DNA from 3 places in the Pseudocitrobacter faecalis genome. Region 3 is predicted to be linked to each of the others. Evidence: predicted binding sites of a transcription regulator. Region 3 holds the regulator's gene; each other region holds the start of a gene.

Region 1 (4,563 bases), on a different contig from region 3:
GCGCATCCTCCCATACCTGCCGGGAGACACCCCGCACGGCGCGGGACAGGCAATCCGTTACAGCCTGAATCTCCGGCTCCGTCAGCCATTCCCCGGCCCAGGGGAATGCTATATGTGTTCCGTCCTCCGGAAGCTGCGGCGCGTCGGCATAGCGGCTGCCGGATAAAATAATCTGCGCAGGCGTCCCGGCTATTTTTGTCATGGCACTTTGCAGCTCTGCGGGTACGTCACCGGAACAAAGTAACGGCAGCAGATGAACAATATTTGCCGCATCCAGACGGACATAAATGCTTATCCAGCCCGGTTTATTGACCGGATCACGCTGTTCAACATCGATATGGTCAGGCCATCCATAATCAGCAATCAAATCGCGCGCACGACGCATCACAAGGGCGGTTAACGTGGTGATTTCCTGCATAATGAGTTCCTTCTGAAGGGATTCAGAACACGCCGCCCGGGCGGCGTGTTGATATCAGTTTTTTAATAACGCGCGAACTTTCGCCGCATCAGCCAGGCGACGGGTAACACTTTCCGGTACGGGATGATTCTCATCCCGCGCGGACCATTCCCTTTGCCACAACACCTGTTCAGCGGTTATCAGCAGGGTTTCAAGCAGGTCAGCCGGCACCGTCACCGCCGGAACGTCCTCTTTCACCTGTTCAATCAGATCCATCACCGCACCGGCAGACACGCCCGACTCAAGCCGTTGTTCCTCCGGAATGGCGTCCATACGCGCCAGTACCGCCCTTGTGTCCTGCTCCGAAACGGCATATTCCATTCCGTCGGCCAGCGCTTCGATATCCGCCGGGGACCAGACAATGAGATTCAAAGGGGTTTCTGCGGGATACTGCTCACGCAACAACCGGCAGAGGATTTCACAGGTTCCGTACATGTTTTTCTCCTTAGTCCTTAAAGCAGGCATCCAGCTCAAGAATTTCGTTGTATGCCGCCATAAACAGGGCATTGATGCGAAAAAGGGTCTGACGGGTCAGGCGTTCGGCCAGCACATCAGAGTCAAAGCGATAGCGGTGCTCCATCCCGTTCAGCGTCGCCCGCAGGTCACACATGCTGTTGGCGACTTCCGCCACTTCTGCGCGGAGTTTTTCGTGTCCGGCATAGTTCATTACGCAGCCTCCGGGAACTCGTCGTTAGCGGCCGGGGACTGCATGGCGCGCCGGACGGCGGCCAGACGCTGCTGTCCGGCCCGGTGATACTGCTCCAGCAGTTCAATACCGATGTAGCGACGGCCAGCCTGGAACGCGGCCACGCAGGTCGAGCCACTGCCCGCAAAGGGGTCGAGCACAATCGCGCCGGGATGCGTGAAGGACTCAATCAGCGGTTGCAGGCTGGTTACGGGTTTTTCGGTCGGGTGGTGCCGGTTGCCGCTGTATTTCCAGGACAGCACGTCCGGCAGCGGGTTTTGTGGCAGACGTGGACGGCCTTTTGCCAGCAGGTAGGCGCACTCATGACGGTAGCCCACGTATGCGGCCTTCGATGTGTAGGTTTTGGTAAACACCAGGTGGCCGACAACGCTGAATCCCGCATTTTTCCAGGCGGCCATAAAGCGATCGACGCGGTTCCAGCCGTAGAAGCTCACCATCAGCGCGTCTTTTTTCAGCACGCGATACATCTCATGGCAGGCGGGTTGCAGCCATTCATCGGTTTTATCGCCGGCGATGGTACGCCCCTGACGGTCACGAAAACCGACGAGATATGGCGGGTCGGTCAGAATGAAATCGACAGCATTATCCGGAAAGCCGGACATGATATGGACACAATCACCCTGGATAAATCGGGACATGGTAGTTCTCCTTTCTCAAATGCGGCGCCAGTTACGCCGTGCCGATACGACAGCCGGGCGAAAAGCGGAGAATGCAGGGGCGGTGCCGCAAGCCGCAGCGCAGTGAAAAAGCCCACGCTGGCTGGACGGTTTGACGGCGAAAATTGAGACGGAAAACGACGGGAAGACAGCGGGTAATGCCTTTGAAATTAACTGCGACCGGGTGAGGACACCGGCAGAGCGAACCCTTGCATTCGAAGCGGCCCGGCTACAGTAGCGGCACGGCGGCCACACGATGGCAGGAACCTGAAATACAGCCTATGTTCTGAACTGAAGAAAACACAGATTTCGCATGCGAAATCTTCACCGGAGAAACGATAATGTGCGGTCGGTTTACGCAGTACAACTCCCGCGAGGAGTACCTGTCCTTTCTCGGAGAAGAAGCAGAACGGGACATTCCGTATGATCCAGAGCCCGTCGGCCGCTACAACGTTGCGCCCGGAACCCGGGTATTGCTGCTGAGCGAACGCCGCTCGCAGCTGCAGCTTGATCCAGTTCACTGGGGTTATGCCCCGGAGTGGTGGAACAAGCCCGCTCTTATCAATGCCCGAAGTGAAACTGCAGCCAACAGCAGGATGTTCAGGCCACTCTGGGAGCGCGGAAGGGCCATTGTTTTTGCCGACGGCTGGTTCGAGTGGAAACAGCAAAACGGCGTTAAACAGCCATTTTTCATTTACCGTAAGGACGGAAATCCACTCCTGCTCGCAGCCATCGGGAAACCACCCTTTGAGAACGGCAATGACCACGAAGGATTCCTGATCGTCACAGCAGCTGCGGATGAGGGGCTGCTGGATATTCACGATCGGCGACCGCTCGTGTACTCACCGGCTGCCGCACGGGAATGGCTTAGCGAAAACACAACCGGTAAAGAGGCAGAAGACATTGCCCGTGAGGGCAGTCTTTCCGCCGAAGATTTCACATGGCACCCCGTCAGCCGGGCTGTTGGCAATCCGGGGAACCAGGGCCGGGAACTGATAGAGCCACTGGCTTAGCAGACGGTGAGATACCCGGCATCCACTCACAGGGTTATGCACCGTTTCTGTGGATAACCCCGAGCCTGTTTTATCCGCCAGAACAATGACCTGGCAGGAGCCGGTAAAATTCTCCTTGCAGGACGGGAAATATCTTAAATAATACTGTATATAAAAACAGGTATTTTAAGAGGTATGCCATGATCCTTTTTGTCACTCCCGCATCTGAGCCAGCACTGTTAACCATCCCACTTTTCACAGAGCGCTGCCCTGCAGGTTTTCCGTCACCGGCCGCGGACTATACCGAAGACGAACTGGACCTGAACGCCTACTGTATCCGTCGCCCCAGCGCGACCTACTTTGTCCGGGCCATTGGCGATTCGATGAAAGACATGGGCCTGCACTCCGGCGATTTAATGGTTGTCGACAAAGCTGAAAAACCCAGGCAGGGGGATATTGTCATTGCGGAAACAGATGGCGAGTTCACCGTTAAACGCCTGCAGCTTAAACCCCGAATCGCCCTGCTGCCGATGAATCCCGCCTACCCCACACTCTACCCGGAGGAACTGCAGATATTCGGCGTGGTGATGGCATTCATACATAAGACGCGGGGTACTAACTGATGTTTGCGCTCGCTGATGTGAATTCGTTCTATGCGAGCTGTGAAAAGGTATTTCGTCCTGACCTGCGTAACAGGCCCGTTGTGGTACTCAGCAACAACGATGGTTGCGTCATCGCGCGCAGTGCCGAAGCGAAACGGCTGGGTATAAAAATGGGTATCCCCTGGTTCCAGCTGAAGGCGGCACAATTCCCGGAGCCGGTCATCACGTTCTCGAGCAATTACGAGCTTTATGCATCGCTGTCGAACAGGGTTATGTCTCATCTCGAGGAGCTTGCGCCGCGCGTGGAGCAGTACAGCATCGACGAGATGTTTCTGGACATTCGCGGCATAGACCGCTGCATTAATTTTGAGGACTTCGGTCGACAGCTGCGCGAACACGTGCGCTCCGGTACCGGGCTGACAATCGGCGTCGGAATGGGGCCGACCAAAACGCTGGCTAAAAGCGCGCAATGGGCGTCGAAAGAGTGGCCACAGTTCGGTGGGGTGCTTGCGCTGACGTCACATAATCCGAAGCGAACGGAGAAACTGCTCTCATTGCAGCCAGTGGAAGAAATCTGGGGAGTAGGTCGCAGGATCTCAAAGACGCTTAATTCGATGGGCATCACTACGGCACTGCAGCTGGCGCGCGCGAACCCTGTATTTATCAGGAAGAATTTTAACGTAGTGCTGGAGAGAACCGTCCGGGAACTCAACGAAGAAAGCTGTATTTCGCTGGAAGAAGCTCCGCCGCCAAAACAGCAAATTGTCTGCAGCCGGTCCTTTGGAGAGCGTGTCACGACGTATGAAGCGATGCGGCAGGCCGTCTGCCAGTATGCTGAGCGTGCAGCTGAAAAGCTGCGTGGCGAGCGGCAGTTCTGCAGGCATATTGCTGTATTTGTGAAAACGTCACCGTTCGCGGTGAACGAACCGTATTACGGGAATGCGGCCAGTGAGAAGTTGATGACACCCACGCAGGATACCAGGGACATCATAGCCGCAGCGGTGAAAGCACTGGATCGGATCTGGGTGAATGGGCATCGATATGCAAAAGCGGGTTGCATGCTCAATGATTTTACCCCTACAGGGGTTTCGCAGCTGAATCTGTTCGATGATACTCAGCCCCGAAGCAACAGTAATCAACTGATGACAGT
Region 2 (4,563 bases), 100 kb from region 3:
GTGAGTTGCTGACGATTACGCAGTTGCGGCAGGACGCCGATACGCGTCGCGACAGTACAGTCGGCCTCGCCTTCCCACGCCCCCAGCACATCGACCTGCCGCTCGCTAAACACCAGCACCAGTGGCGAAGAGAACTCTTTAAGTTCAACGCGCAACACTTTCCCCACCAGGCGCTGCCGGGCAGGTTTCAGCGCCCGCTCACGCCACAGAAAAGTGTTCAGTGCCGTTTCGACGCCGGCCGTCACTAAGGGTTTTAAAGGCATCTGGCCCTCCTGTCAGAACTTATAACCACGATGCAGCGCCACGATGCCTGCGGTCAGGTTGAAGTACTCAACGTTGTCCATTCCGGCTTCCTGCATCATCGCTTTCAGGGTTTCCTGATCGGGGTGCATACGGATGGATTCCGCCAGATAGCGGTAGCTATCTGCATCATTCGCCACCATTTCACCAATGCGCGGCAGAATGTGGAAAGAGTATGCATCGTAGGCTTTGCTCAGCGGTTCGATAATCGGCTTAGAGAACTCGAGCACCAGCAGTCGGCCACCCGGTTTCAGGACGCGATACATTGAGCGCAGCGCTTTCTCTTTGTCGGTGACATTACGCAGGCCAAAAGAGATAGTGATGCAGTCGAAGGTGTTATCCGGGAACGGCAGCGCCTCGGCATTCGCCTGAACATATTCCACATTGCCGATTACGCCATGGTTGCGCAGCTTTTCGCGCCCCATTTTCAGCATAGAGTCGTTGATATCAGCCAGCACGACGCGACCGGTTTCACCCACCATGCGAGAGAATTTCGCCGTTAAATCGCCCGTACCGCCTGCCAAATCGAGGACGGTTTGCCCACGACGAACGCCGCTACAGTCAATGGTAAAACGCTTCCATAAACGGTGAATACCAAACGACATCAAGTCGTTCATCACATCGTATTTTGCGGCGACAGAGTGGAAAACGTGGGCGACCATGTCTTCCTTCTGGGATTTGGCGATTGTCTTAAAGCCAAAGTGCGTCGTGTCTTGTGATTCCTCAGCCATCTCTAAGCCTGCTTATAAAGAAAATGTTCATGGAGTGTAACAGATTGGGCGCAATTGCCCTACGATTCAACCCCGTCACACTCCCTCAAACAGGGTTAACCGTTTTCCACGGCCAGAGGATCGTCATCGCTAGAATCACCCCCTTGCCGCAAACGAAACTCATCATCCTGCGCCGTAGCCTGCTCGACTAAATCCGGATTAATCTCGCGTTTCACCTCAACACCGAGGTGACGGAAAGCTTCCGTTTGTGCCAGCAAGTTTCCGCGCCCGGAGGAGAGTTTCTTCATCGCCTGACGATAGTTGTCCTGCGCTTTATCCAGGCTCTGCCCGATAGCAGTCATATCATCAATGAACAGGCGCATCTTGTCATACAGACGGCTGGCCCGTTCGGCGATTTGCTGCGCGTTGCGACTCTGGTGCTCGTAGCGCCAGAGATTGGCAATAGTGCGCAGCGCTACCAATAAAGTAGTAGGACTTACCAGCATAATGTTATTTTTTAATGCTTCATTGATCAGTTCGGGCTGTCTGTCTAATGCCAGCAAAAAGGCGGGTTCAACGGGGATAAACATCAGGACATAATCCAGCGAGCGCAGCCCCGGAAGCTGCTGATAATCTTTGCGCCCCAGCAGGCGAATATGGTTTCGCACCGCCGCGATATGCTCCTGTAGCGCCAGTTCACGCGTGTAATCATCTTCGGCATTGAAATAGCGCTCATAAGCCACCAGCGTCATTTTGGCATCGACGACCACATCTTTCCCCTGGGGCAGGCGAACAATGACGTCCGGCTGCATGCGGGCGCGAGTATCGGTTTCGATACTCACCTGCGTTTCGTACTCGTAACCTTCACGCAAGCCAGACGCTTCCAGCACACGCGTCAGCACCACTTCGCCCCAGTTACCCTGCGTTTTATTGTCGCCTTTTAACGCGCGCGTCAGGTTGACGGCTTCACGCGTCATCTGTTCATTCAGCTGTTGCAGATTACGAATTTCATGGGCCAGCGTGTGGCGCTCTTTTGCTTCCTGGCCAAAACTGTCCTGCACCTGCCGGCGAAAACCATCAAGCTGCTCGCGTAGCGGTGTGAGTAAACTGTTCAGGCTTTGACGGTTTTGCTCATCCACCCGGCGATTACTGTGCTCAAAAATACGGTTTGCCAGGTTTTCAAACTGCTCGCTCAGGCGCTGCTCGCTGTTGATCATCTGGCGAATTTTGTCTTCCGCATGATGCTGCGTGGCTTCCAGCCGCGTGGTCACTTCCCGTAAATCAGCTTCCAGCGAGGTGTTGATTTCACGCAGGCTACGCAGTTCATTATTCAGCAGCTCGCACTCCTCGCGCCAGTGCGCGTTCTGCGCCAACTGCTGTTTCGCGGCGCTCAGTTCGCCGTAAATATCGCGCTCTTCGGCCAGTTGCTCCGCCCGCTGCTGCGCCACGCGATAGCTCGCGGCCAGCCAGCCCAGCGCAACGCCCGCCAGTGCAACCAGAAAATAGATAAGAATGGCGATATCCACAATGCCCCCTGCATGAACGTCTTACGGCAAAAATAGAATTGTGCTGTATAGATGTCCAGTTGGAAAGGTTTTTCCTGCGAGGAGGTACGCAAAATGAAAAAGGCCGAACGTGTCGGCCTTTAAGAAGAGAAGAAGGTTTACAGCAGGCGGCGTGCCGCTTCCACCACGATTTTCACCGCGTGGCTTTCGGTTTGTTTCATCGTCTCAGCGTTCGGGATCTCCTGCTGAGTACGGTTCACAATCACGCCCGCAACCATCCCTGCGCGCAGCCCCTGGCTGGAACACATGGTTAACAGGGTTGCTGATTCCATTTCGTAGTTCATCACGCCCATTGACTGCCACTCTTCCATGGAGCCTTTGAAGCGGCTTACCACGCGGCCGGAGAAGGTATCGTAACGTTCCTGTCCCGGGTAGAAGGTATCGGAGGATGCGGTTACGCCCACATGCGTGGTTGCGCCAATCTCTTTCGCTGCCGCCACCAGCGCGGTGGTGCAATCAAAATCAGCCACAGCCGGATATTCCATCGGCGCAAAGTGCAGGCTCGCGCCGTCCAGACGAACGGATGCGGTGGTGACCAGCACATCACCAACATTGATATTTGGCTGGATAGCACCTGTTGTGCCCACGCGCAGGAAAGTACGAATGCCCAGTTGAGCCAGTTCTTCCACAGCGATAGAGGTGGACGGGCCGCCGATACCGGTGGAGCAGACAATGACCGGCTTGCCATCAAGTTCAGCACGCCAGGAGGTAAATTCGCGGTGAGATGCCAGTTTGACCGGCTTTTCCATCAGCGCGGCGATCTTTTCCACACGCTCCGGGTCGCCAGGGACGATCGCGAGCGTAGCCCCTTGTAAATCGTTTTTGGTGAGGCCGAGATGAAAAACATCAGACTTAGACATAGAAAACTCCTCTGTGGATCGGGTTTGTCAGAAGAAGCAAAAAGCCACTTTACAGAAGACGAAGACAATATTTCGTGACCGACATCACCAGCAATCAAAATTATTGCAGCAGATTCCATGCAAAAAGTGATTCACATCACATTAACAAGTTATATCTTTCGTTGTTGCACAAAAATCGCCCGTATTCAGGCACTGTGATTTGTCTATATTAAAGAAGCGCTAAAGGCTCATTTAAAGGTACGGAGAATGCCATGACCACCAACAACCAACCTGGTTTTGCACCTGCAGCATCACCTCACGCGACGACCGCTGTTCGCACGTCAGAGGAAGAAATTACCGCTGGCGAAACATCGATCCCCTCTCAGGGCGATCTGCTACCCGCTTACCACGCGCGGCCAAAACAGAGCGATGGCCCGCTTCCGGTGGTAATCGTAGTGCAGGAGATTTTTGGCGTCCATGAACACATCCGTGATATCTGCCGTCGTCTGGCAAAGGAAGGTTATCTTGCCGTTGCGCCGGAGCTCTATTTCCGTCAGGGCGATCCTAACGATTACGCCGATATTCCGACGCTGTTTAACAATCTGGTCAGTAAAGTGCCTGATGCGCAGGTACTGGCAGACCTCGACCACGTCGCCAACTGGGCGGCACGCAACGGCGGCGACGCCAGCCGCCTGTTAATCACCGGCTTCTGCTGGGGCGGACGCATCGCGTGGTTGTACGCGGCGCACAATCCGCAGTTGAAAGCTGCCGTCGCCTGGTATGGTCGTCTGGTCGGTGATAAGTCACTGAATTCCCCGAAACAACCGGTCGATGTCGCCGTTGACCTGAATGCACCGGTACTCGGTCTTTATGGCGGTCAGGATACCGGGATCCCGGTTGAAACGGTGGAAACCATGCGCCAGGCATTGCGCGCTGCGAATGCCAAAGCGGAAATTATTGTCTATCCGGATGCCGGGCACGCGTTCAATGCGGATTATCGACCGAGCTATCATGAAGAATCGGCGAAAGATGGCTGGCAGCGCATGCTGGCGTGGTTTGCGCAATATGGCGGCAAGAAATAAGCGTTTTGCCCGGTAATGCATTCGCTTACCGGGCCTCAACATTCTACCCCTGACGCAGATTCTGCGC
Region 3 (4,563 bases):
GTCATGTCATCGTCGGTCAGTTTGCCCCATTTCTCTTTCGCTTTACCTTTGAACTGTTTCCAGTTACCGCTGAGTTCGTCTTTGTTCATCATCAGCTCCTTATCATTCGATCATGGATGAGATATCACTTCGTCCTTCGGCGTTCATTTCTGCTGAACGTGATAATAAGTGTAGAAGAGGATATCGCTGACGATTCACTATTCAGAATCTTTAACCATCCTCGCCGTTATGTCTGCGAAGAGAACCAGGTGCCTTTTTGCCAGTGGCGACGCCAGATAACCGCCAGCGACAGGCCACGCAGTGCAAGGAACACCGCCAGCGCCAGCCATAAACCGTGATTGCCTAATACCGGCACCGTCAGCAGCGTTAGGGCGAACCCGGCGGCGGCAACGGCCATACTGTTACGCATTTCCGCGCCGCGTGTTGCGCCGATAAACATGCCGTCCAGCAGGTAGCACCAGACACCAATTACCGGCAATATGGCCTGCCAGAGCACATAGCGATCGGCGAGCTGCTGCAACGACGGCAGCGACGTCAGCATCGCCACGATATGACTGCCCGCCAGCGCGTACACCAGCGCAAAAACCAGTGCAACAATCCCCGCCTGGCGGCAGGCCGCGTGCCAGACCTGTTGCAACTGACTGTCATCACGCGCGCCGTAAGCCTGCCCGGAGTGCGCTTCCACCGCATAGGCAAAGCCATCCAGCGCGTAGGCGGTGAAGGTGAGCATGGTCATTAGCACCGCATTGACCGCCACCACATCGCTGCCCAGCCGCGCACCGAATACGGTCAATGCGCCAAAACAGAGCTGAAGTAATAGCGAGCGCAGCATAATGTCGCGATTGAGCGCCAGCAGGCTGCGCATATTTCCGCGCCAGGCCGTCTTCAGCATGTCAGAGGTAATCCCGCGCAGCACCAGCACCTTACGCGCCATCAGCAGGCCAATGATCATCGTGGCATATTCGGCAATCACCGTCGCCAGCGCCGCCCCCTGCACGTTCATATGCAGGCCCATCACCAGCCACAGGTCGAGGACAATGTTCAGGACGTTGCCGACGATCAGCAAAATCACCGGCGCACGCGCGTACTGAACGCCGAGCAGCCACCCCAGCAGCACCAGGTTCGCCAGCGAGGCGGGCGCGCTTAACCAGCGAATTTCAAGGAAGCGCCGCGCCTGCTCGAGCACTGCATCGCTCCCGCCAACAATGGTGAGCGCCAGATTGATAAGCGGCCCTTTAAACACCACGATGAGCAGACCAGCGCCTAACGCCAGCAACAGCGGTTGCACCAGCGCACGGGCAAGCCGGAGGGGATCTTTCGCGCCGAAGGCCTGCGCGGTTAAGCCCGTGGTGCTCATGCGTAAAAAGAGCAGCAGCATAAACAGGAAGCTGGTCGCCGTTGCGCCAATCGCCACGCCGCCGAGATAGACCGCGCTATCCAGATGACCAATCACCGCCGTATCCACAAGACCCAGCAGGGGAACCGTGATATTGGAGAAAATCATGGGAAGGGCGAGACGCCATAATGCCTTGTCGGCAGCCGTGAAGAGCGACATGCTTACGAACCTGAACAGAAAAGAGAACGAACAACGGCGCATGGTGCGCCGTTGTTATCGGGAGAGGATTACAGCCATTCGCCGTTGCGGATCACGCCAACGGCCAGCCCTTCAATGGAGAAGTTCTGACGGCGAAGATCGACGACAATCGGGGAAAACTCGCTGTTTTCCGGCAGCAGTTCGACGACGTTGCCCTGTTTTTTCAGGCGTTTTACGGTCACTTCTTCGTCGATACGCGCAACAACCACCTGACCGTTACGCACGTCCTGGGTTTTATGCACCGCGAGCAGATCGCCGTCCATAATACCGATGTCTTTCATCGACATGCCGCTAACACGCAGCAGGAAGTCAGCATTGGGTTTAAACAGCGAAGGATCGACCTGATAGTGACCTTCAATGTGCTGCTGCGCCAGCAACGGCTCACCGGCGGCAACGCGGCCAATCAGCGGCAGGCCGGTTTCTTCTTCCACCAGCAGGCGAATACCGCGCGATGCGCCCGAAACAATTTCTATGACGCCTTTACGCGCCAGTGCTTTCAGATGCTCTTCCGCCGCATTCGGGGAACGGAACCCCAGGCGCTGAGCAATTTCCGCACGTGTCGGCGGCATGCCCGTTTGGCCGATATGATCTCGGATGAGATCAAACACCTCTTGCTGCCTGGTCGTTAACGCTTTCATTCCGCCCCCTGGGTGTATATACAGTTATGCTGTGAGTATATACAGTTAACGGCTATTTTGGAACCGCAAAACGCACAAAATACAGGAGTTTTCGCAGATTATGCGAGGCTCAGTGGAAATGCGACCACAGCAGTACGGCCCAGGTCATCACCGCGACGAAAATCGCCAGCAATACCGCCGCAGAGCCCATGTCTTTTGCCCGCCCGGAGAGTTCGTGATACTCCGAACCAATGCGGTCGACCACCGCTTCCAGCGCACTATTGAGAATTTCCACTATCATCACCAGAAGGACGGAGCTTATCAGCAAGACGCGGGTAATGGCGTCAACGTCCAGCCAACACGCGATGATAATGGCCACAACCGAGGCGACCCCTTCCTGGCGGAACGCAGCTTCGTTTATCCACGCTGCGCGAAAACCTTTCCAGGAATAACCAGCCGCTTTGATAATTCGGGTGAGTCCAGTGGTATTATTGGCCATTAAATAGAACCTTTTAGCGTTATACGCATCAATGACAGTAGCTGTTATCGGCGGTAGAACAGAAATCCTGCTGACTTTCTGATATTCTTGCCGCGCATTTGCATGATTAACCAGAGGCTTTACATCGTTTATGTCCGGTTGGCCACGAATTTACTACAAATTACTGAATTTACCATTAAGCATACTGGTAAAAAGCAAGTCTATTCCGGCAGAGCCTGCCCAGGAATTGGGGCTCGATACCTCGCGCCCGATCATGTACGTCCTGCCTTATAACTCGAAGGCCGACTTACTGACCTTGCGCGCCCAGTGCCTGGCGCACGATCTCCCCGACCCGCTTGAGCCGCTGGAGATCGACGGCACCCTATTGCCCCGCTATGTGTTCATCCATGGCGGCCCGCGCGTGTTCACCTATTACACGCCGAAAGAAGAGTCTATCAAGCTGTTCCACGACTATCTCGATCTGCATCGCAGCAATCCGAATCTGGACGTGCAGATGGTGCCGGTATCGGTGATGTTTGGTCGTCGTCCGGGGCGTGAAAAAGGCGAGGTGAACCCGCCGCTGCGCATGCTAAACGGCATCCAGAAATTCTTCGCCGTCTCCTGGCTGGGCCGTGACAGCTTTGTGCGCTTCTCGCCGTCCGTCTCGTTGCGCCGTATGGCCGATGAACACGGTACCGATAAAATTATCGCGCAAAAACTGGCGCGCGTGGCGCGTATGCACTTCGCTCGCCAGCGTCTGGCGGCGGTAGGCCCGCGACTGCCGGCACGTCAGGATCTCTTCAATAAGCTGCTCGCTTCGCGCGCGATTGCCAAAGCGGTTGAAGACGAAGCACGCAGCAAAAAAATCTCCCATGAGAAAGCGCAGCAGAACGCCATCGCGCTGATGGAAGAGATTGCCGCCAACTTCTCCTACGAGATGATTCGCCTGACTGACCGCATTCTGGGCTTCACCTGGAACCGGCTTTATCAGGGGATTAACGTGCACAACGCCGAGCGCGTTCGCCAGCTGGCGCACGACGGCCACGAGATTGTGTATGTGCCGTGTCACCGTAGCCATATGGACTACCTGCTGCTCTCCTATGTGTTGTATCACCAGGGGCTGGTGCCGCCGCATATTGCCGCCGGTATCAACCTGAATTTCTGGCCAGCCGGCCCGATTTTCCGTCGTCTGGGCGCATTCTTTATTCGCCGTACCTTTAAGGGCAACAAACTCTACTCCACCGTGTTCCGCGAGTATCTCGGCGAGCTGTTCAGCCGGGGTTATTCTGTTGAATACTTTGTGGAAGGCGGGCGTTCCCGTACCGGTCGTTTGCTCGATCCGAAAACCGGTACACTGTCGATGACCATTCAGGCGATGCTGCGCGGCGGCACACGTCCTATCACGCTGGTGCCGATTTACATCGGTTACGAGCACGTGATGGAAGTCGGTACGTATGCAAAAGAACTGCGTGGCGCGACCAAAGAGAAAGAGAGTCTTCCGCAGATGCTCAAGGGCTTGAGCAAACTGCGTAACCTGGGCCAGGGCTACGTTAACTTCGGCGAGCCGATTCCGCTGATGAACTACCTGAACCATCACGTACCGGAGTGGCGCGAGTCTATCGATCCTATCGAAGCCATTCGTCCGGCATGGCTGACGCCGACGGTTAACGGTATCGCCGCCGAACTGATGGTGCGCATCAACAACGCAGGCGCGGCGAACGCCATGAACCTGTGCTGTACTGCGCTGCTGGCGTCTCGTCAGCGTTCACTGACCCGCGAACAGTTAACTCAACAGTTGGATTGCTACCTGTCGCTGCTGCGCAACGCACCGTATTCGCCGGACGCCACCACGCCAAACGTGACGGCAGGCGAGC

Evidence for each region. Region 3 encodes LexA, which represses DNA repair genes until DNA is damaged. Its sites were predicted from a motif close to TNCTGTATGTACATACAGNA; they were not measured.
Region 1: the regulator LexA is predicted to act here: its motif matches at 2,975-2,994, upstream of umuD (translesion error-prone DNA polymerase V autoproteolytic subunit).
Region 2: the regulator LexA is predicted to act here: its motif matches at 2,578-2,597, upstream of rmuC (DNA recombination protein RmuC).

The regions. Positions count from the first base shown of each region.
Region 1 covers NZ_CBDDNJ010000001.1:58,578-63,140, forward strand. The annotation lists gene ACOXYR_RS00320 (hypothetical protein) at 1-418, opposite strand, end outside; gene ACOXYR_RS00325 (DUF1380 family protein) at 473-892, opposite strand; gene ACOXYR_RS00330 (hypothetical protein) at 903-1,124, opposite strand; gene ACOXYR_RS00335 (DNA methylase) at 1,124-1,801, opposite strand; gene ACOXYR_RS00340 (SOS response-associated peptidase family protein) at 2,161-2,832, shown strand; gene umuD (translesion error-prone DNA polymerase V autoproteolytic subunit) at 3,012-3,434, shown strand; gene ACOXYR_RS00350 (Y-family DNA polymerase) at 3,434-4,563, shown strand, end outside.
Region 2 covers NZ_CBDDNJ010000002.1:4,251,913-4,256,475, forward strand. The annotation lists gene ubiJ (ubiquinone biosynthesis protein UbiJ) at 1-263, opposite strand, end outside; gene ubiE (bifunctional demethylmenaquinone methyltransferase/2-methoxy-6-polyprenyl-1,4-benzoquinol methylase UbiE) at 276-1,031, opposite strand; gene rmuC (DNA recombination protein RmuC) at 1,127-2,536, opposite strand; gene udp (uridine phosphorylase) at 2,674-3,435, opposite strand; gene ACOXYR_RS20605 (dienelactone hydrolase family protein) at 3,687-4,496, shown strand; gene metE (5-methyltetrahydropteroyltriglutamate--homocysteine S-methyltransferase) at 4,540-4,563, opposite strand, start outside.
Region 3 covers NZ_CBDDNJ010000002.1:4,149,515-4,154,077, forward strand. The annotation lists gene ACOXYR_RS20120 (CsbD family protein) at 1-89, opposite strand, end outside; gene dinF (MATE family efflux transporter DinF) at 227-1,555, opposite strand; gene lexA (transcriptional repressor LexA) at 1,624-2,232, opposite strand; gene ACOXYR_RS20135 (diacylglycerol kinase) at 2,342-2,710, opposite strand; gene plsB (glycerol-3-phosphate 1-O-acyltransferase PlsB) at 2,841-4,563, shown strand, end outside.